One region of the Hominibacterium faecale genome, then DNA from elsewhere that is predicted to be linked to it. Evidence: riboswitches for the same ligand, from Rfam matches in the RefSeq annotation. Region 1 holds a riboswitch; each other region holds the start of a gene.
The links. Region 1 has a riboswitch for FMN ahead of LG211_RS09765 (MFS transporter). Riboswitches for the same ligand answer to the same signal wherever they lie in the genome.
Positions count from the first base shown of each region.

Region 2: it holds a riboswitch for FMN, as region 1 does, so the genes downstream of both, LG211_RS14535 (ECF transporter S component) here and LG211_RS09765 (MFS transporter) in region 1, are expected to answer to the same signal.
Region 3: it holds a riboswitch for FMN, as region 1 does, so the genes downstream of both, ribD (bifunctional diaminohydroxyphosphoribosylaminopyrimidine deaminase/5-amino-6-(5-phosphoribosylamino)uracil reductase RibD) here and LG211_RS09765 (MFS transporter) in region 1, are expected to answer to the same signal.

Region 1 is NZ_JAJAGH010000007.1:14,611-22,084, forward strand. Features, by position in the region: gene LG211_RS09760 (Rcat domain-containing protein) at 1-66, opposite strand, end outside; gene LG211_RS09765 (MFS transporter) at 137-1,333, opposite strand; FMN riboswitch at 1,426-1,533, opposite strand; gene LG211_RS09770 (Uma2 family endonuclease) at 1,681-2,448, opposite strand; gene LG211_RS09775 (GNAT family N-acetyltransferase) at 2,519-3,271, opposite strand; gene LG211_RS20235 (GyrI-like domain-containing protein) at 3,271-4,212, opposite strand; gene LG211_RS09790 (helix-turn-helix transcriptional regulator) at 4,268-5,182, opposite strand; gene LG211_RS09795 (metallophosphoesterase family protein) at 5,647-6,345, opposite strand; gene LG211_RS09800 (BlaI/MecI/CopY family transcriptional regulator) at 6,434-6,817, shown strand; gene LG211_RS09805 (BlaR1 family beta-lactam sensor/signal transducer) at 6,810-7,474, shown strand, end outside.
Region 2 is NZ_JAJAGH010000010.1:23,394-30,867, reverse strand. Features, by position in the region: gene LG211_RS14565 (DEAD/DEAH box helicase) at 1-1,219, shown strand, start outside; gene LG211_RS14560 (hypothetical protein) at 1,364-1,519, shown strand; gene LG211_RS14555 (hypothetical protein) at 1,645-1,815, shown strand; gene LG211_RS14550 (hypothetical protein) at 1,914-2,594, opposite strand; gene LG211_RS14545 (RNA polymerase sigma factor) at 2,744-3,235, shown strand; gene LG211_RS14540 (zf-HC2 domain-containing protein) at 3,228-3,971, shown strand; FMN riboswitch at 4,046-4,175, shown strand; gene LG211_RS14535 (ECF transporter S component) at 4,280-4,852, shown strand; tRNA gene LG211_RS14530 (tRNA-Pro) at 4,982-5,058, shown strand; gene LG211_RS14525 (APC family permease) at 5,234-6,820, opposite strand; gene LG211_RS14520 (saccharopine dehydrogenase family protein) at 6,839-7,474, opposite strand, start outside.
Region 3 is NZ_JAJAGH010000009.1:149,405-156,878, reverse strand. Features, by position in the region: gene pstA (phosphate ABC transporter permease PstA) at 1-44, shown strand, start outside; gene pstB (phosphate ABC transporter ATP-binding protein PstB) at 48-812, shown strand; gene phoU (phosphate signaling complex protein PhoU) at 824-1,477, shown strand; FMN riboswitch at 2,031-2,146, shown strand; gene ribD (bifunctional diaminohydroxyphosphoribosylaminopyrimidine deaminase/5-amino-6-(5-phosphoribosylamino)uracil reductase RibD) at 2,360-3,442, shown strand; gene LG211_RS13820 (riboflavin synthase) at 3,447-4,082, shown strand; gene LG211_RS13815 (bifunctional 3,4-dihydroxy-2-butanone-4-phosphate synthase/GTP cyclohydrolase II) at 4,094-5,296, shown strand; gene ribH (6,7-dimethyl-8-ribityllumazine synthase) at 5,311-5,772, shown strand; gene LG211_RS13805 (DUF2804 domain-containing protein) at 5,775-6,806, opposite strand; gene LG211_RS13800 (deoxyribonuclease IV) at 6,930-7,474, shown strand, end outside.

The DNA of each region.
Region 1 (7,474 bases):
CGTCAAAACGATCACTACGCAGGACAGTAGACTGGAAAAGAGAAGAACGAATATCTGCTGATTCATAATGGATGCACCTGCCTTTCATTGTTTGTTTACAAAATATATTACGCAAGAAGCATGCCATCCAGTGAATTCAGCAGGCCCTTTCCTCAGATTTGGATGATCCCGGCTTTCGGGCATATTTTCCCGCCACCGGCAGAATACACGCAGCAATAACTAGAGCCAGCAGTCCTGCCACCAGGAACAATTTGCTGCCGGCAACTGCCGACACCAGCAGCGCAGACAGGAACTGTCCCAAAAACATGGCCATGGTGCAGAAGCTGATGTTGGTACCTTTCTTTTCCGGCGTGCTTTTGTTCACTACCAGACTATTGAACAACGGTGTGGAAAAACCGAATCCCATTCCGGCAAAAAAGACGGCGATCCAAAGCACGACAGCTGTCCCCGAAAGGAAATACAAAAGGAAGGCGATTCCGTAAAAGCAGAACGCTGCAAACAGGCATCCTTTGGGCTGAAAGCGGCTGACAATTTTAGGCATGAATCCGGCTGCCAGTACGGCTACCAGGTCCAAAGCGGCCAGATAATAGCCTGTAAAGGAGGGACTGTAACCCAGGTTTGTCTGCAAATGGATAGGCAGCGAGACCATGGCCGTAAAAAACATCAGCATGCCGAGAAAAGCAATCAAAAGCACCAGTCCCAGAGGAACGCCCTGCTTTTCCCAAGCGCCTGCTTCTTCCTGGGCATCGCTGTCTGCTGCCGCCTGGCCGCCTTTGGGAATAAAGAGCAGCAGCATGAGCAGGGCCAGAAAACCCAAGCCATAAATGAAAAACGGGCTGCGCCAGGAAACGTCCGCCAGAACGCCGCTGATGCTGAGAAAGATCACGCCGCCGAACTCCATGGACATACCTTGCATGGCAATCATCTTCAGCTGTTTTTCCCCCTGGAAAAAGGCGGCGATCAGCGCTACGCTGGCGTTCATGATCGCTGCCGTAGCCGCGCCCAGAAGAAAGCGGTCGATGAAAATGGCAAGAGCGGTGGGCATAAAAGCGCCGCCTACACCAAAGAGGCCGTAAAATAAAAGCCCCATCAACGCCACCCAATAAGGTCCTATTTTATCGATCAGCTTACCAAAAACAATGGCCGTGGCCACTACTCCCAGAGCAGGTGCTGTAACCAGCCAGGACGCATAATTTCCCAGGCCGTAGACGCTGCCCAATTCCGGCAGAGCCGGTGTAATGGCGTTTCCGACCATTACCGTCAGGCTGCTGATAAGCATGATGGCTGCGATTCCCGGGATTCCTACTTTTCTTTGTAATGATTCTTGTGTCATAAAATCCTCCTTACACAACAAAAAAAGACATCTCTTCGATGCCTTCTCTTATAATTCTTCGATATTTGAGTACTAAAAGAAAGCATCTTTTCTGCTTTCTTCTCTCATCCAGACTTTACTGTCGGCTTCGGGATTTAACCGAATTGGCTTGCGCTCGCGGGCTGTACCGCCGGTAGAGATCACTCTTCTAGAAGAAATCCAATCCTAGTTTTAATTTCGTCCTTATCATAGCAAATAGGGTTTGCACTTGTCAATATGATTTTTAATCGCAGCCGTGCCACGCTGCCCGAAGCCGCCAATACCAACGGTATATTCACCATACTTGCGATGGGATAAGCAGAAGACGATTACACTTCCTCCCTTGCCCACGTTGCGATTCTCTGAAAATGCAGTACCAGTTTTCCATCATAAAGCTTCACAGGAATATCGGCATCAATGGGATAAATAATCGGCAAATTCTCATCCTGGAAAAAGTAAACCATGATCCTTCCCTGGTACGGGTCTACGATCCAGTATTCCCGCACGCCCGCGCTTTCATATTTAGAAAGCTTGGTGATATAATCCCGCCGCTTGGTCCCCGGGGAAACAACCTCCAGTACAAAGTCCGGCGCGCCCATAATGTTTCGCCTTACGATCTTGTCACGGTCGCACACAATTACCACATCCGGCTGGATCATGGTCTTTCCATCATTATCCAGCTGCACATCCACCGGTGAAATGAACGGTATGCAGTCTCCGTCTTCATCAAGGATAAAGTTGGAAATCTGCCGATACAGTTCTCCCGCCATCAGCTGGTGAAAGGTCGTCGGCGCAGCCATGTCATAAAAATATCCGTCGATCAGTTCCACCCGCTGATCCTCCGGCAGCGCCCGGTAATCATCGACCGTATACTCGCCCGGCTTTCGATTCACCTGATACGCAACAGAGGATTCCATCACCACCATCTGTTCCTTAAAGACACGTTCTAAAGCCTGGAGCGTATCATATCTGGGGTTTTTCGTTTCCCCGCCGAAGATTTTCTGTACCGTACCAAGGGGAACACCCGATAATTCTGCAATCTGCGCGTACGTATATCCCCGCTCCTTCTTTTTCTCAATCATTTCCTGGATTCTCATATGGCTCCTCCTCATACCCTTTTACTAAATGCATTATACCATATAATATCCATAATTTCACCGTTTTTTATTAAAAATCGGTTAAAAGCTTTTCAAATTTCTTTTCCGACAAAATTTCATTCGTAACAAAAACTCCATCGTGGAACATGCTGTAGGTCGTAAAAGGAGCGGGCGCATTCTGTGCCTGCTGCCGATCCTGGATTTTAATCAGCTTGAAAGGAACTCCCGCAGCATCTGCCTGCTGGGCAATCAGCGGCGCGTATTTTTCCGTATGAGGGCATTGATTGGTATAATAAAGCACCCAGCCCTTTTCCTCAATTCTCCCGTCCTTGGCGCAATCCCGAAATCTGGGAGCCTCACCGCCCTCTTCAAAGGGCAGGTAAAGCAGTTCAAAATACGGCTCAGCCTTGTCCGCCACTTGAAATCCCTTGTATTTCAAATACTTGGGGTCGGATAAAAAGGGCATTTTCTTCTTGGATGAAAGGGCGCACAATCCTTTCATTCCTTTTTTTCGGCTGTCCTCTATGCACTGTTCCAAAAGCTGGTCGCCATAGCCCTGCCCTTTATATTTCCCCGACACCCACAGGCAATCGATGTACATATATCCATCGCCGGTGATTGGTACCCAGGCATATTCCAGCGGCAGGTATTCGATAAAAACCTTTCCCCTCACATCCAGTTTATTGAAAACCAGCCCTTCCTCAATACGGTCCTTCAGCCAGGCCTTCTTGGAGGAAACACAGTTCTCCCCTTTTTTGTCAGAAATCGCACAACAAATGTGCTCTTGTTCCAAATTGTCCAGTGTCAGTGTTTTAAATTCCATTATACATTCCTCCTGATTGGATGACGGATCACAGTTTTCAGATTCTTTGCCGCCGCCTTTCTAGGGTCGGAAAGATAAATTTCATGATGCCAGCGTTCATGGGAAATATCGGATGCATAGCCGGAGTCTTCGATGAACTGTTCCAGTTTCTCGATGGTTGCCGGCTCATCATCATAGGAACCCTTGTGCATCACCTGGGCGCACAGACCTTCCTCCCAGATGGTATAGCGGGCCGCTGACAAATCCAGCTGCGGCTTCTTTTTCGCCAGCGCCGCTTTTGCCTCTTCAAAGACGTCCTCCGTAACAAACTCCGGCTGCCGGATCATGGAGGTCCATTGAAATTCATCCTTGTTTCCAATCGCTTTTCCGTCAAAGTATCCCTTGTCCAGCCACCACAAGCCTTCCAGCGGCGGCACCACATATTCAAAGTAGCCCTCCGGCGCATTGCCGCCCATTTTGCTCATCTTGATGGAATAAGAGAGCCCGTAAAGGATTTCGATCGCGTTCTTGTACTCCGCGCTGGTATTGGGATCCCCCTTGCCGTCCACCATGATAAAGATCATCTCTGGCACCTGTATAACGGCAGGCTTTGTTTTCGGCATATATAAATCTTTGTATTCTTTTTTGTAATCCAGTTTTTTCGGCTTGTCCGGCAGTTCCCCGCAGGTTTTTAACGTCAATTCGGTCAGAAATTCCCGATCATCCAGATCTTCGATCAGATAAGCCCGGGCGCCCTCATGGGGCTCAGCGATCACTGGGTCGGGCATCAGCGCTTCCCCTGCTTTGGTCATTTTTACATAAAGCTGATCATCCTCCACAGAGGCAAAAAACTTACCATCGCAATAGAGTCCGTATTCACCGAACATCTTCTTATATGTGATGGTTCCTGCTCCTGCCAGCTGTTCGCAGACATATTCGACATAATCCAAATTCGAAGCCATTTTTCTATTTCTCCTTTATCCTGTTTACCCCATCTTATCATGATAAACATGACATCTATATGTCATCATTCCGATATTGGCAGGCCATTTTCTCAAGGAGCAGGCCCAGTTCCTCCCGCAGGTAATCCGGTTTTCGCAGCTGTGCCTGGCCGCTGAAGCTGAGAAGCCAGCTGAATAGATTCTCCCGATCCGCAAATCCAAATCGGAATAGCAGGTTGCCGTCGTCTGTCCGTATAAAGCTCTCCGGCCCAAACTCTTCTATCAGCCTCCATTTGGCGGAAGGGTCAAAGAGGACCTCTACATCGATTTTGGGCGGATACGCTTCTTCTGGCGCTACCTGATAAGGCGGCCTCTCCCTGGGTTCAAACTGCTTTTCCGATCCCTTTGGACTGAGCATGCGATTTAGCTTGAAAAGCCGGAAGTCCTGGCGTTTGAGGCAGTAGCCCCATACATACCAGGAAGTCCATTGGAATACCAGCAGATAAGGTTCAATTTCCCGTCGGCTCTCTCCCTTTGCCGAATAGTAGGTGAAGGTGATTAGCCTGTGTTCCTCAATCGCCTTTTGAATCAGCTCGATTTTGGGCGCAAGGGAGGATTTGTAGTAGGAGGATAGATCGATGACAATATTTCCGTCCGCCGAGCAGACGTTGTTTCCGGCCGAAAGCTTATCCATCAGCTGTTGATAACGGTTGGTTCCTGAAATGCTGTCCAGGCTGCGCAGGCCAGTAAGAATGGACTGCATTTCTTTAGATGTGAGCAGCGTCCGATCCACCTTATATCCTTCCATGATGGAGATGCCGCCGTTTTTTCCCTGGGAAGTCGTCACCGGAATCCCCGCTTTGCAGAGCGCCTCAATATCCCGATTGATGGTCCTGCGGGACACCTCGAATTTATCCGCCAGATACGGTGCTGTCACCCGATCCTGCTGCAGCAGGATCGATAGAATTCCGATCAGCCGGTCGATTTTCATCGCTGCCTTCCTTTCTGTTCAATCAGTAAGCGGGCCCCAGTCTTGCCATGGTCTCCAATCCGGCCGAAAATTATCGCTCCAGTCCCCAAATCAGCGGCTCATTGAGCGCTATCCCAAACCTGCGGCCCGGTTCGAACCCGCATTTGCCGGAGTCCGCTTTCGGTGTAATATCAAACTTTCATCTAAAACCATCGGATTTTGATGCTTTTTACTCTCATAAACGCCTGGGCCGAGTCGGACGGCAGCAAAAGTATCAAAATCAACTACAAAGATTCCTAAACCTTACATTTCCACCAAAAAAGTATCTGTAAGAGAACGTTTTTAACGTCTGCTTCCGATATTTCTTTGCCGCAGACACTCCCGCATCAAGTCAAAAGGCCGTCAAACTATCAGAAGCCACTGCTGAAAATGCTTTTGCTGATACTTTCCTGCCGACAGCCGCCGCAGCCGCAAACCCGCAGCACCTACGAAATGGTATACTTAACCACTTCAAACCCATTATCCCCAATTTCCAGCACTGCCATCGTCACTGGCAGGGAAAAGCGCCGTCTGCCGCAGCTGCCGGGATTGAGCCACAAGACGTCGTCCTTTGTTTCACAGAAATATTGATGAGAGTGTCCAAAGACAACCACATCCGTATCATGGAGATCTTTGGGAACGAATCGTTTTTCGTGGACAACGAAAAATCGAATTCCTCCCAGCTCGACACAGATGCGTTCATCCAGTTCCTTTGCCCAGTCTTCTCGATCATTGTTTCCCCGCACAGCATAAAGAGGCGCGCAGGCCCCCAGTTCCCGCAGAATTTCCTCCCGTCCAATATCTCCGGCGTGAATCACCGCATCGCAATTAGCAAGGATTCTAAGTACTTCCTGTCTGAGCAGTCCGTGAGTATCAGACAGGATGCCGATCTTTCGCACCATTGGCTTGGCCTCCTTCTTACTGGGTTCTATTGTTTCCACATTGGAAAGTTTTATGAGCAGCAGGCCGATCACAAAGGTGATCATAGGCACCAAAAAAAAGCCTGCCAGTGTCAGATCCGGCCCGTGAACCGTCAGGATTCGAAGAAGATATAGGAATAATGCCAGGGACGCGGCGCACACCACAATTCCCGTCCCTCTTGTGACCAGGTAATACAAATCCCTGTCCGTTTTCTTTCTATTCATACTGGCATTATACCACAGAGTCCCTTGACAGGCCCCTTTTTCTTTTCTATAATCTTTATATTACATTTGTAAGTCAAAGGAGATGCCAATGAAAAAACTGCCTCAGATTTCCGAAGCGGAATACGAAGTCATGAAAGTGGTATGGGCCCACGCTCCCATCAGCACCAGCCAGGTGGTAGAAAAGCTGGCGGCCGTTAGCAGCTGGAGCCCGAAAACAATCCAGACCATGCTGCTGCGTCTGGTGAAAAAAGGAGCCTTGTCCAATGAAAAACAAGGCCGTGTTTTTATTTACATACCGCTGGTCATGGAAGATGAATACCGCGCCGGCGCCAGCCGCAAATTTCTGGATCGGTTTTACGGAGGCGATCTCAATTCCATGGTGCTCAATTTTGTAAAAGAGGATCAGCTGTCGCCAGCAGAAATTGAAGAGCTGAAAGCGATCCTCGATGGAAAGGGAAAAACCAATGACTGAATGGTTCTTCTATGGATTGATCTATTCCTTAATCCTGGCCTTGCTGCTGGCCTCCCTTCTGCTGGTAAAGCGCCTGTTTTCCAAGCAGCTCTCACCCCGGGGACAATATCGACTTTGGCTGGTCCTGCCGGCCGTCTGCACGGCGCCGTTTCTCCCCTTCAGCGCAGGGGATTTGCTGCCGCAAAGAACCGGCCTTGCATCAGCTGCAGGTTCGATCAGCATCGATCCTTCAGTGGCACCATCCTCCGGGATGGAAACGGTCCGGGATTTGGCCGTCGATATCCATCAAGGGGTGCCGCAGATGTTGATCCTGCTGCTGCTTCTTGTTTGGGCAGCGGGCGCGCTTTTTATGTTCAGTAAGATCGTTTACCAACTCTGGCTCAGTCGAAGGTTTTTACACTCTGCCGCTGCTGTTCAGGATGCTTCCCAGCTGGCCCTTTTTTATGAGTGCAAAAAACAGGCGGGGATCAGGCGTACTGTAACGCTTTCCAGTTCGCCGTTATGCCGGACTCCGTCCGCACTGGGTATTTTACGGCCTCATGTCATGCTTCCCAATGATTATGGCTGCCGCGAACTGAAATATGTGCTGCTCCATGAACTGGCCCACCACCGTTACCGGGACCCCCTTACCAACCTGCTGGTGACTTGTTTTAAGGC
Region 2 (7,474 bases), on a different contig from region 1:
CATTCCGCTGATCCAGAAAATCCAGCCGGACAGCAGCGGCGTTCAGGCCCTGGTCTTATGCCCCACAAGGGAGCTGGCCATCCAGGCTACGGAAGAATTGCGGCGGTTTTCTAAATATACGAAGGGCGTAAAAATTGCTCCCGTTTTCGGCGGGCAGGATATGTCAAAACAGATACAGATGCTGAAAAGCGGAACAAAAATCGTCGTCGGCACGCCGGGACGAGTTATGGATCATATGCGGCGCAGGACCTTAAAACTGGACGGAATCCAAACGGTGGTGCTGGATGAAGCCGATGAAATGCTCAATATGGGATTCCGCGAGGATATTGAAACGATCCTGGAGGATACGCCGCAGGAGCGCCAGACCGTATTGTTTTCCGCTACCATGCCCCAGGCTATTCTCAATATTACAAAGAAATATCAAAGGAATGCAGCTCTGATTAAAATTACCAAAAAAGAACTGACTATTCCCCTGATCGAGCAGTTTTATTTCGAGCTGAAAAGCAAGGATAAAACGGAGGCCCTGTGCCGCCTGCTGGATGTCCACGACCCAAAGCGGGCGCTGGTATTCTGCAAAACCAAGCGGGGAGCCGATGCCTTGTCGGGAGAGCTGAAAGGAAAAGGGTATCCTGCAGAACCGCTCCACGGAGATTTGAGTCAGGGTCAGCGAAACGCGGCTATGGCCCAATTCCGCCATGGCAAGGCAAACATTCTGGTAGCAACTGACGTGGCGGCTAGAGGTTTGGATGTGGATGATGTGGAAGCGGTCTTTAATTATGACATCCCCCAGGAAGAAGAGGCTTATGTCCACCGGATCGGCCGCACCGGCCGCGCGGGTAAGGAAGGCAAGGCTTTTACCTTTGTGGTCGGAAAAGAGATTTATAAGCTGCGGAGCATCGAAGGCTACTGCAAAACCCGGCTGGCCAAGGGAACTCTGCCGTCGGCCACATCGGTGATGAAGCAGAAATCGGATAAAATTCTCAATCAGGCAGTCCGATTGGCCGAAGGCCATAATCTGCAGCTGACCGGCAGCATGCTCCATAAGAAAGCGAAGGAAAGCGGCTACCCCATTGAATACTTGGCCGCAGCGCTTTTGCAGATGCAGATGGGCGATGAAATCACGGAGATCAGTCAGGAGCCCCACTGGGCTGCAGCACCTGCTAAAAAGAAAAAAAGAGACGGAAAGCGGAAACGCAATCCAGGACGTCGCAGAAATTAATCCATCCGCTGCCGGGCATGACTCCCGGCAGCTCTTTTTGTACCTGTTATTTCAATTTCCTAAAAAGTAGCAATCAATAAATTGACTAATTTGGGAATATTTTTCACAATACATATAGAATGGGTATAATAAAGGGAAATAGAAATGACATTAAAAAAGAATTTGAAGGATTTAAACTTGCTGGATCGGTTTTTGTTCGCGGAGGCCATGGAGGATCCGGAAATCGCAGCCTGCATCCTGGAGATCATCCTTGGAAAAGAGGTCGTTTTAAAGCATTTGCCAAGGGGTGATCGACTATAAGCAGCTGAATGACGTATATGTCATCATGATCATGCCCTTTGACCTCTTTGGAAAAGGGCTGTACCGATACACGTTCCGCATGAGGGGAGAAGGAAAAAGGCCATTGGACGAAACTAATCGACCAGGTGGGACGTAAAAAGGAAAAAGGCCAGACTCCGGAAGAGGTCGCAGAAGACCTGCTGGAGGATGCAGCGCAAGTGAACCGGATCTATCAATATATGGAAGAGCATCCCCATCTGGATACGGAAGCGATCTACGAAAAACTGCTGGCAAGCGGAAGCGACGAGACCGAATAAAGAATTGGCAGCAATCAAAGAGACCGGGCGCTGCATGAAAGAAGTGATTTGCTTCAGCTTCATGCAATGCCCGGCCTCTCTATGTTTATCATGTACGACTAATCATCGATCGCTCTAAAAGTGCCTTTAATCGTTGTATAGGAAGATGCTCCTTTTGCTTTGATCCCGGAAATGGAATAGTTATACTTCTCGCCGTAGGTCAAACCGCCGACCCATACTTCCAGATCGTCGCTGTCCTTATCGGTGATCCTGGTGCTGTAAGAGTTTCCATTGGAATCTGTAATCTTAACTTTTGGGTTTTTCCATTGCACTTTGGTTTTGAAATCAAAGCTTACTTCCTGATCTTCGTAGTCGTAGTCAATGTCTTTCATCTTGATATTGTTCTTTGCCGATTTGGCTGCCGGAATTTTTACTTTTCCCTTCACAGAAGTGTATTTTGATGCCTTGGCTTTTTTGATACCTTTAATAGTGAATGTGTATTTTTTCCCCTTTTTGTATTTTTTGATTTTAAATTCCAGCTCATCATTATCCTTGTCCCGGATAGAAGCCTTATACTTCTTGCCGGAATTGTCCTTGACCGTTACTTTGACTTTTTTATACTTGACCTTACCATAGAAATCAACTTCGACTTTTCCTTTGCCGTCATACTTGATCTTTTCGATCTTCGGCGCCGACGAACTGGCGGCGGATACGGTTCCGGTAGTAAAGATTCCCATGGTCATGATCATAGCCAGCGTCAGAATGACGGCAGTGGCTTTCCTTGCGATACCTGTATTCATATTACTCCCTCCTTCATATGCTTCTTGATTATGTGTTTATTAAACCACGAAAAGATTAAAGAAACATTAATGAACGAAAAATTTTGTGGTATGCTTAAAAAAGCTGTAACGTTTTTCCGTCTGAGGAGTCATATAGCTAAAGAGGTGAGATGGTGAAGCATTTTGATGAAATCTACAATCAATATTTTAAAGACGTCTATAAATATATTTTTGCTTTGAGCCAAAGCAAAGAGACTGCGGAAGAAATCACGCAGGAAACCTTTTTCAAAGCGCTCAAGGGAATCGATTCTTTTCGTGGTGATTGCGATCTGCGCGTGTGGCTTTGCCAAATCGCCAAGCATACTTATTTTAGAGAATTAAAAAAAGACAAACATGTGGCTGGAGAGCTGGATCTGGAGCAGCCGGACCGAACGGATACAGAGGCGGATTTTATTAAAAAAGAAAGCGCCCTGCAAATTTATCAAATCCTTCATCATATGGAGGAGCCGTACAAAGAGGTCTTTTCTGTCCGGACCTTTGGCGAACTGCCGTTTAAAGAAATTGGGCAAATTTTCGGCAAAAGTGAAGGCTGGGCCCGAGTGATTTATTATCGGGCCAAAGTGAAGATTCAGGAAAGGTTGGAGGAGGAACAGCATGAATAGATTGGAATGCAAAACAGTAAGAGATTTGCTGCCGCTGTATATGGACGGTATCTGCAGTGAGGAGAGCCAAAAGCTTGTGGATGAGCATCTGGCGCAATGCAGTGATTGTAAAAAAATATTCGAACAAATGAACATGCCGGTCGAGGCTCCCATCACTGCTGATGAAGGGAAAAGCGCTTTACAGAGAATAAAAAAGAAAATCCGAAAAAAGTATGTGATCCTGGCTGTTATTACAGCGCTTTTGGCAGGCCTTTGGACGGGGCTATCGATCTTTATGCAGCTGGTGGAAACGCCCATGTCCTATGAAGAGGTAAAGGTTTCGGTGGTGCAGGATAAAAAAACACCTACTAAGCATAACTTGACTTTTAGCGGACCGTCATACGAAGGTCTCTATGGGGAAGCCGAGCTGGTGGCGGAAAATGAACAGTATGAATATTTGGCGGAGGTTATTCACTGTACCAGCTCTATGTGGAGCAGGACCTTTAAAAGAAAACCCATGAAAAATGAGGTGACCATGACCTTTTCTTCTGATCCGGAGGACAGTGTGGACGGCGTTACACAATTTGAGGATGGGAGGGAACAGAAAATGAGAACCGTGGCCGCATATTATCAGGCCACCCCCGGTTCGCCCCGTTATCTACTATGGGTATCCGATGATTTTAAGGATCGGGTCTATCGGCAAATCGATGAATGGAATGCGGTGGCCGGAGAAAGAATTGTAAAGGCGGATCAATAGGGGGATTAAAACGCATTTTACAACAAAAATTTGACAACGCCCCGATTTCCCACTATAATATTATCGTAAAAACAAATCTGTTTCAGGGCGAGGCGAAATTCCTCACCGGTGGTAATGAGCATGAGCTACGAGTCCACGAGCCTTTTTGGCCGAACGGGTCAGATCCCCGTACCGACGGTATAGTCCGGATGAAAGAAACACGGATACGGTTCTTGTATTTAGTGACTTTGCCCTGGAATTTATTCCAGGGTTTTTTAGTGACCTGACAGATTCCTGAACTTATTCATAGAAAATGGAGGAATCAAAAAATGAGCGAGGCAAAAATGGGAGAGAACTTAAATCAAAGCGGACACAGACAGTCCAACTCAGTGAAATTGGCCAAGATGGGCATGCTGGTAGCCATATCGGTTGTATTGGTATATTTTATACATATCCCAATGTTTACGGCGTTTTACGAATATGACCCGGCGGATATTCCAATTCTGATCGGAACCTTTGCTTTCGGACCTTGGGCGGGGCTCCTTCTGACAGTGGTGACTTCTGTCATTCAGGGACTTACGGTCAGTTCAGCCAGCGGGGTTTATGGAATTCTGATGCACGTGATCGCCACAGGAGCATTTGTTCTGGTAGCAGGGTTTATCTACAGAGGCGAAAAGACTAGAAAAAAGGCGATCATTGCACTTCTTTGCGGAGTCCTGGCCATGGTAGTGATAATGGTCCCGGCCAACATTCTGATTACACCGTATTTTATGGGCGCACCAAGATCAGCAGTCGTGGCCATGATTCCGGTTATTATCGCCTTCAATTTTACAAAGGCAGGGATCAATGCAGTGCTGACCTTCTTCCTTTATAAGAGAATATCCAAATTCCTGCACAAATAGAGATTCATGTAATTGTCCATATAAGAAGATACCCGGCGGATTATAAAATTCTGCCGGGTATTTTTAAATTGGTGGTTGTCAATCCGATTTTATGTGGTAAAATAGAAGAGAATCTAAAATTCGCAGCGGCTGGGTGTGGCGCAGTTTGGTAGCGCGCGTGGATGGGGTCCACGAGGCCGCAGGTTCAATTCCTGTCACTCAGACCAGTAAGACAAGTTTCAACTAAGAGAAAAGTTGGAACTTGTCTTTTTCTTTTATAACGCAGGAAATATCGATGCAATCGATATTGACGGAGTTTCAAAGAAAGTACCTTGCAAAGTGTCGGCCCTTGCGGCCGACATGTGTGAATAGGGAGCTGTGCTCCCGTCATTCACACTTTTTTTATGCCGATGCCATGATCAAATCAATTAAACCGAATTTGAGACAGCCGACTGCCACCAGCAGAATCAGCATCCAGGTGCAGATATTAAGAATCATCATTCGCTCCATGGACCGGGCCGCAAGCTTGCTGCGGTACCGATGCTTTTTCCACTGGAAGGCTGCGTACAGAGGAACCAGCCATGCCCAAAGCTTGGTGTGTATGGTCAGCTCGGCACAATAGCCTTCCCCGTCCCTTCCGCCATACATCTCTTTAAACAGATAGTAAGTGATTGGACCGGATAAAAGGGCAACAATCCCGATAATCACAGCTCCGAGCCCATTGGTACAGAGGGCGATGATGCAAATTGCAATCGGAAACAGTGCAATGACAAAGAATAATTTCTTGCCTACCGGAATCCGGTATTCGCCGTGTAAATCTGGCTTTTTAAAGCGTATATACACGGCACTGCCAAAGACCAGCAGCAGGCAGAACATATAAAGGAAAACATCCATAACAATCAGGACATCGAAGGAGCCAATCATCGCCAACAGCAGAGTGGCTGCGGTTACAACGCAGATCGCCACATACGGCGTTCCATTCTTTTTATCCACTTTCATAAAAAATCTGGGGAATAGCCTGTCTTCCGCCATAACAAAAGGCGCTCTGCTGGAGGATGCCACATAATCGTTGTAAATCGCAAGGTTGGCAAACACCGCGCCTATGACAAAGATAATCATCAGCGGCTTTCCGCCGATCATGCCTCCAATCTCCACATAGGAAAGCCCTTCTTCCGCGCTCCACTGGGACCAGGTCCCTTCCGGCAGCCCAGCAATACCTGCTACCGTCGGCAGAATATAAGTCAATGCTACGAAAGGGATCGCCAGCATCAACCCTTTTGGAATCAGTTTGGACGCACCTTCGATCTCACCTCCCAGGGCGGAAATGGCCTCATAGCCGGAATACATCCACATGCCGACAACCAGCGCCAGGCCAAAGCTGCCCAACGCTCCGCTCTCCGTATTGAAAAAAGGGAGGCAGGGGTTTGTCTGCCAGTTTACAAACCCCATAATTGTCAGCAGCGCAAAGGGAACCAGGCTGATGATACCCAAAATAATGGTGCTGGCCCCCAGCATTTCCAAACCTTTTACATTAATATAGGTAAAAATAACGACCAATGCTACGATCAGCGCAATCCGGGCTAACGTCGACATCTCAATAAAGCTCTCTATGTAGCTGACTGCAAGGACCAGGTATACCGCGGTGTCGATAAATCCCATCAGCGTATACCACCAACCGCAGTTATATCCCCAAAAGTCTCCAAACGTTTCCCTTACCCACACATAGATCCCGCCTGCTTCCGGATAGGTGGAACTCATTTCCGCGCAGATTAATCCGTAGGGCAATCCCCAGAAAATGGCCAGCAGAACCAGCAGAAGAATTGCCATCCCCGGGCCTGCCTGGCCCACCATATCCTCGATTCCATAAGAGCCTCCTGCGATATAGCAATAGAGCAGAAAAAATACGGTGGACAGCTTTACAGCAGATTTTTTTAATGACGGGTTTTCATTCTCAAGCAGGACTTCCCCTGCTTGACTTGGAATATGCATAAAGGTTCCTCCTTGTGTTTATAGCGCTTCGAACAGTGCCTGCAAGTCTTTCTGATCTTTTTCCGCCTTATATTCCGATTCGTACTCAACAATACCAAATGGGAAATTGGCTTCCTGCATGATCTTCAGATATGGTACCGCGTCGAAACATTCCGGAGTCTGAACGCCTTTTCCGGTCCAGATGCCTCTGCCCACCAGCTCGATTCCGATGGAAGCGCCGAAGCCTGTCTGGGAAACGACCGCCTGTGTCCCGAAACGTTTCAAAGATTCCTGCTGGTCCGTACTCTGATACATAAAGATTTTTCTCTGTTTTCCGTCTTTGATTCCTTCGCACAAAATTCCTCCGCAAGTCTTTCCAAATACATGGTCGTCGATGCTGTCCGGCTGGGGCGCCACTTTTGCAACCAAATCTCTTGGTGAAATCAGCGTTCCATTCATTTCAACCGGCTCTGTGCTCCTCAGTCCCAGCGCGTTGACTGCCTTCAGAGCGCTTACCAGGTTGTCGTCCAGTCCGATTTTATAGGAAACGCGCTTCAGGCCCTTCTCCTTCAGCACTCTTGGCATGAATACGGTTTCTTCGTGCTCAATTTTATACAGCTTTACAGGGCCTACGCCATCAGGGAATTCAAAGACTTCTTCGCCTGCAAAGGGTTC
Region 3 (7,474 bases), on a different contig from region 1:
ATACACTTGCAGGCTATATCAGCGGCAAGCTGGCGAAGGAGTAAGAAATGACGGATAAAGAAAAAACCTTTCAAGTAAAGGATCTGGATTTATATTATGGAACCTTTCAGGCTCTGAAAAAAATTAATATTGATATATACGAAAAGGATATCACAGCATTGATTGGACCCTCCGGATGCGGCAAGTCCACCTTCCTGCGAACCTTGAACCGAATGAACGATCTGGTGGAGGGATGCAGGATCGAAGGAAGCGTCCTCTTTGACGGCGAGGATATCTACGATAAAGATTATGATCTGATTAATCTGCGAAAACGGGCGGGGATGGTGTTTCAAAAACCCAATCCTTTTCCCAAGACCATTTATGAAAACATTACCTACGGGCCCAAAATTCATGGAGAAAAAAACAAGAGCAAGCTGGACGAAATCGTCGAACGTACGCTGCGCGAGGTAGGGCTTTGGGAAGAAGTAAAGGACCGGCTGGGCAAATCGGCGATCGGCCTTTCTGGCGGCCAGCAGCAAAGGCTTTGTATCGCCAGATGCCTGTCGGTGGAACCGGAGGTGATCCTTATGGATGAACCTACCTCGGCGCTGGATCCGGTGGCTACAACTAAGATCGAGGCTTTGATTCAGGAGCTGGCATCCAAGTATTCGATTATCATCGTCACCCATAACATGCAGCAGGCGGCTAGAATCTCCAACCGGACAGCCTTCTTCCTGACGGGTGAAATTATGGAAATTGATGATACGGAAAAAATCTTTACTAACCCATCCAATTCAAAGACAGAAGAATATATAACCGGAAGATTCGGTTAAAGGAGGAATTTATGACACCGAGACCTAAAATGGACCAGGAACTAATTGCGATTAACGATAAGGTAACAGAAATGACCGAAGAAATCGAACAGGCCATTGTCGATTCGCTGAGAGCGATTAAAGAGAAAGATATGGATTTGGCCAGAGCCATTATTGACAACGATGAGAAGATCGATGATATGGATGATGAGATTAACGAAATGTGCTATCTTTTCCTGGCTACCCAGCAGCCTTTGGCCGGCGATCTGCGTTACTGTATCTCCATTATGAAGATGGTAACCGATCTGGAGCGGATCGGCGATCACTGCGAGGACCTGGCCAAGTATGCGATCCGTATGGAAAATGAGGAATACTACAAAGAACTGATCGATTTGCCAAGGATGGCGGAGATGGCCGCAGGCATGGTAAAAAACGCTATTCGCGCCTTTCTGGAGCGGGATCTCAAGCTGGCCCGCAAGGTTTGGAAAGCGGATGAAGAGGTGGATGAGCTGTTTCGCGACGTATACGAAGAACAGATCGGAATTGCAGCCACTGATTCCAAAAACGCCCGTCTTTCCATTATGTTTGCCTTTGTTGCCGCCCATCTGGAGCGCATTGCTGATTATGCGACAAACATCTGCGAGGAGACCGTGTTTTCCTTGGAAGGCGCTTATGCGATGGAATAGAATGTAGGCTGACTTATTCGCGGCGGCAATCCTCTTACACTAATTTTGTATTATTGAATGAAATTAGTGTATTTTTTAACGTTTCCAGCGGGTAAATTTTGCCAAATCTGCTTTGAGTTCCGATTTTTACTGATTTTGCTCTCTGCAACGCACAACTTTTACACCATTTTACACAAAAATACGGCGTTTTTATAATGGTAAATCTATTCTATGCATGACTGGTTTGCAATTAACCCCGCGCCCTTCCTTCCAGCCTGCGATTTGTTCAATCCTGGATTTTTGTAAAAAAACATTGACAAAATATGGCTGGGGGGGGGGGGGTATACTTATTTTAGAAGTATGGATCGCCAAAAAAATTTGGTGCTGCCGTGAGGCGAAAAATACAGAAAATGTGAGGCAGCGCTTATGTGTGTATTGTGATGAAAACGATGTGCGGCCGGTGCCTGCCGGCCCGGCTGTGCGGAGTTGAATCGCCCCCCCCTTTCTGGCGGCACAGAAAATTTTTTTCTTGACAATACGGTCAGAAGGTCTATAATAAAAAATGAATTGAATAACAAGTCTTCGGGGTTTGGTGAAATTCCATACCGGCGGTACAGCCCGCGAGCGCCCAGCGCATGAACCGGTGAGATTCCGGTGCCGACAGTAAAGTCTGGATGAGAGAAGATGAAAGAGCTCTTTTGCTATGTAAATTTACCCTGAGAAATTTTCTCAGGGTTTTTGTTTAAGATAATCGGTGCCGCACGCACTGGTAAAAATCTGTACGGCAAAGGATAATCGGCATCAAAGAACGTGCCGGGATTCAGCAAAAGATAGGAATGCTGATTATAAAACAAAACTCCGAATTTGATTTCGGGGTTTTCTGTGTTTTTGGGAGGGATGAAGATGACAAAAGAAGAATATATGCGTTATGCATTAAACCTGGCGGAGCAGAGCAGAGGAAGGACCTCGCCCAACCCGCTGGTGGGAGCCGTAATCGTAAAAGGCGGCCGGATCATCGGAGAAGGCTGGCATAAGAAATACGGCGGGAACCACGCAGAGATCAATGCCTTTGAAGATGCGGCCAGGGCAGGCCACGACGTTCAGGGCGCGGAAATGTACGTAACCCTGGAGCCGTGCTCCCATTACGGCAAGACGCCGCCATGCGCCAGGGCCATCATTGAAAAGAAGGTTAAAAAGGTTTATATAGGCATGGAGGATCCCAATCCGCTGGTGGCAGGACAAGGAATCAAGATGATGGAGGATGCGGGAATCCAGGTAGAATCCGGTATTCTGGAGAAGGAGTGCAGGAGCCTCAACGAAATTTTTCTCAAATATATTATGGAGAAAAGACCGTTTGTTGTAATGAAAACAGCCATGACACTGGACGGCAAGATTGCGGCGCGAACGGGAGATTCCAAATGGGTCAGCGGCGAAGAATCCCGCAGTCTGGTGCAAGAGATGCGTAATAGCCTCACAGGAATCATGGTAGGAATCGGGACGGTGCTTGCCGACGATCCCAGGCTGACCTGCCGCAAAGAAGGCGGCCGGGATCCGGTACGCATCATCGTTGACAGCCATTTGAAGATACCCCTTTCAGCCAAGGTCCTGCAAGATGATAATTACATCCTGGCGGCCACGTCAGATTGCGACCCGGAAAAAAAGAAACGATTAGGTGATCGAGTATTGCTTACCAAGAGCAGAGACGGACAGGTGGATTTGGATGATTTGATGATGCAGCTGGGAAAGCGGGGAATCGACAGCATCTTGCTGGAAGGGGGCGGCAGGCTCAATGAATCGGCATTGAAAGCCGGTATCGTGGATCGGGTTATTTTCTTTATCGCACCGAAAATAATCGGCGGAAAAGATGCGCCGACGCCGGTGGAAGGTGAAGGCCTGGCCCGCATGGATGAAGCCATATCATTGGATAACGTCCAGTTTGAAAAAATAGGCGAAGATTTGATGATTCAAGCCATACCAAAGAGGTGAGAACATGTTTACAGGAATCATAGAGGAGATCGGCTGTCTGATGGAGAGCCGGCAGGGAAGCCTGCGGATCCGGGCAAAGAAGGTCCTGGAGGACGTCCATCTGGGGGACAGCATCGCAGTCAACGGAGTCTGTCTGACCGTTACCGGATTTGATGCGGCTTCCTTTTCCGTGGACGTTATGGCGGAAACCTTGCGCCGCAGCAACCTGGGAGGGTTGTCAACTGGCAGCAGGGTCAACCTGGAACGGGCCATGGCTGCGGACGGCCGTTTTGGCGGACACATCGTCAGCGGGCATATCGACGACACCGGAACGATAACACGCCTGGAGCAAGAAGGGAATGCCGTATGGGTTACGGTTTCGTGCAGGAAAGAGCTGCTCCGCTACATTGCGGAAAAAGGTTCAATAACCATTGACGGCATCAGCTTAACCGTAGCCAGTCTTTGGGAGCATGGGTTTCAAGTTTCCATTATTCCCCATACGGGATCGGAAACCACCCTGCTGGAGAAAAAAACAGGCGATTTGGTTAACCTGGAGACTGATCTCATAGCAAAATATATCGAAAGACTCATGCAGCCCGCCGCAGCAGAACCGGCAAAGAGCAGCATTGATCTGGAGTTTTTACAGAAAAATGGATTTTAGGAGGATAAAAAATGAGCAACTTTGGAACGATTGAGCAAGCATTAGAGGATTTGAAAAACGGCAAGATCATTGTATGTACCGATGATCCGGACAGGGAAAACGAAGGCGATTTTATCTGTGCGGCTGAGTTTGCAACGCCGGAAAACGTGAATTTTATGGCCTGCTATGGGAAAGGGCTGATCTGCATGCCCATGAGCGGACAAATGACACAAAAGCTGGGCCTGGCACAGATGGTCGACAATAACACGGATAACCATGCGACAGCTTTTACGGTTTCCATCGACCATGTGGATACCACCACCGGCATTTCCGCCCATGAACGATCTGTTACCGCCATGAAATGTGCAGCGGACCGGGTACAGCCGTGCGACTTCCGCCGTCCGGGGCATATGTTCCCATTGGAGGCCAAGTCCAAAGGTGTTCTGGAAAGGGAAGGCCATACGGAAGCAACCGTTGATCTGATGCGCCTGGCCGGCCTCAAAGAATGCGGCCTATGCTGTGAAATCATGCGGGAAGATGGAACCATGATGCGGAGGACCGAGCTCATGAAACTGGCCAGAGAGCACGGTATGACCTTTATTACCATCAAAGACTTAATCGCCTACCGAAAGCGCCATGATAAAATTATGGAACGGGTTGTAGAAGCCGATTTCCCGACCAAATACGGACAGTTTCGCATCTATGGCTATATTAACAAGCTCAACGGGGAGCATCATGTAGCTATGACCATGGGCGATGTGGAAAACGGCGATCCGGTACTGGTACGCGTTCATTCCGAATGTTTGACTGGAGATGCGCTTGGCAGCGCCAGGTGCGACTGCGGCGACCAGTACGATGCGGCGATGCGGATGATCGCCCAGGAAGGCCGGGGAATCATGGTCTACCTGCGGCAGGAAGGCCGGGGCATCGGTCTTATCAATAAGCTGAAAGCCTATGCGCTCCAGGACCAGGGAATGGACACGGTGGACGCCAACATCGCTCTGGGCTTTGACGCGGACCTGCGTGACTACACAGTGGGAGCACAGATTTTGGAAGACCTGGGTGCCACCACCCTCCGTGTTATGACCAACAACCCGGATAAAATAAGCGGCCTTGAAAGCTACGGCATCGATGTGGTGCAGCGGGTGCCCATTGAGACAAAGATCAAGCCGGAAAGTGAATTCTACATGCAGACCAAGAAAGAAAAGATGGGCCACGTGCTCCATTCATGTTAAGGAGGTAAAGGAAAGTGAAAGTTTTAGAAGGAAATTTAATCGCACAAGGACTGAAGATTGGAATTGTTGCAGGCAGGTTTAATGAGTTCATCGGCAGCAAGCTGCTGTCAGGGGCAATCGATACCCTGAAGCGCCATGGAATGGATGAAGATGCCATCAGTGTGGCCTGGGTTCCGGGGGCCTTTGAGATTCCGCTGATTGCCAAGAAAATGGCAAAGAGCGGAAAGTATGACGCCGTCATCTGTCTGGGCGCTGTCATTCGCGGAGCAACCGCCCATTTTGAATATGTAAGCGCGGAGGTGTCCAAAGGAATCGCATCCGTAGGGCTGGACAGCGAGATTCCGGTGATCTTTGGAGTACTCACTGTGGATTCCATCGAGCAGGCTATTGAACGGGCAGGAACCAAGGCCGGAAACAAAGGCAGCGAAGCCGCAGCTGCTGCCATCGAAATGGTCAATCTGATCAAAGAAATCTAATGCTACCATTTATTGAAGACTTTCTCGGCAAATCCGAGGAAGTCTTTTATTGTCAGAACCGTTCCGTCATCGAGAACGACTCGCCCGGTGTACAACCCGAATACCTGGTGCTGATCGCTGCACAGAATTCCCAGATTGGTCTTAGCTGCCCGGTCGATAATGGGATGGAAGATCATTTTAAAACGATCGTCATCGCTGGTAAAAAACCAGGGCTCCAGGTAATTGTCCACCCCGTTTAATGTGGGAATGTTAAAGGTCACACGGGACAGCTTGTGGGCTTTATGCCCATAAAAGAGCATGTTTTCCGTGGCCTCCGAATCATCGCCAAAGCCGCAGCCGATGTTAAAGCCGAAGGGTACTCCATCCAGCAGACCGGAGCTGCTTCCCCAGTACCAGGTGTTCTTATAAGTCCATACCCCGCGGCCCCAATCCAGAACGCCAAAAGATTCTTCCGGACGGAAAATATACGACTGATCACCCAGATTAACATAACCTTTCGCTGCCATGCAGTTTATTTTTTGATTGTAATAGAAGGCCAGGGGATCTTCCACAAAAGGCGTGGCAATGACCATCGAATCGCCGCCATGATCCTCCAGGGTAATTTCTCCATCCAGGGTTTTATGATCATAAAAATGATCCATATGGAATTTGAGAAAGCGCCGGTCCTTTTCTTTTCGAAAAGAAAGAAAATGGTTCTTGCAGAAGCTTTCCGTGTATCCGGTTTCCGATGTTTCCGGCATATGGGTGTGGCCCATGGGGAACAAACGCATAGGGCTTTTCGTATGCTGCCACGGCTTTCGAAAATCAATAAAAGAGATACTGTCCAGTCCCATATAGGAATTGTCAGCAATGGTCAAAGCCACGGCAAACTCCCGATTGGCAATCAGATAATAATCCCATTCTTTTATGCGAAATTTATTCGCTTTTATAGCGGAACGATCATAGTCTAATAGGAGACTCCTTGCAAACCCGGCTTCAGATAATGTTCCATTGGGCCGGAGCAGATCGTGTTTTCTCGTTATTTCATGCTGCATAATCCTTCTCCCTTTTTTCATCTTAGAATAGTATAAAACATTTTTGAACAGTTGGGAAGTAGTGGTTCGTTTTTCTGTGAATGTGGTATCATAGAAATATAGATTAAACAAAGGAGAATCAACATGTTAACGATAGGATGTCATTTATCAGCAGCGAAAGGTTATGAAAATATGGGAAAAGACGCCCTTAAGATCGGGGCCAATACCTTTGCTTTTTTTACGAGAAACCCTCGGGGCGGCAAGGCAAAAGCCATCGATCCGGCAGATGCGGATAAATTGCTTTTGATCATGAAGGAGCATAAATTCGGCAAGCTGGTGGCCCATGCGCCGTATACCCTCAACCCATGTTCCAAAGACCCGAAAGTGCGGAATTTTGCGTTCATGGCTATGAGTGAAGATATGCAGCGGATGGAGTATACGCCAGGAAACTATTACAATTTTCACCCCGGCAGCCATGTGGGTCAGGGTGTGGAAACAGGGATCCGCATGATCTCAGATTTACTAAATCGGATTCTCAAACCGGAGCAGAGCACGATTGTGCTGCTGGAAACGATGGCCGGTAAAGGCAGCGAGGTGGGAGGCAGATTTGAAGAGCTGGCGGCCATCATAGAGCGGGTAGAGTTAAAGGATAAGATCGGCGTTTGTATGGACTCCTGCCATGTCAGCGA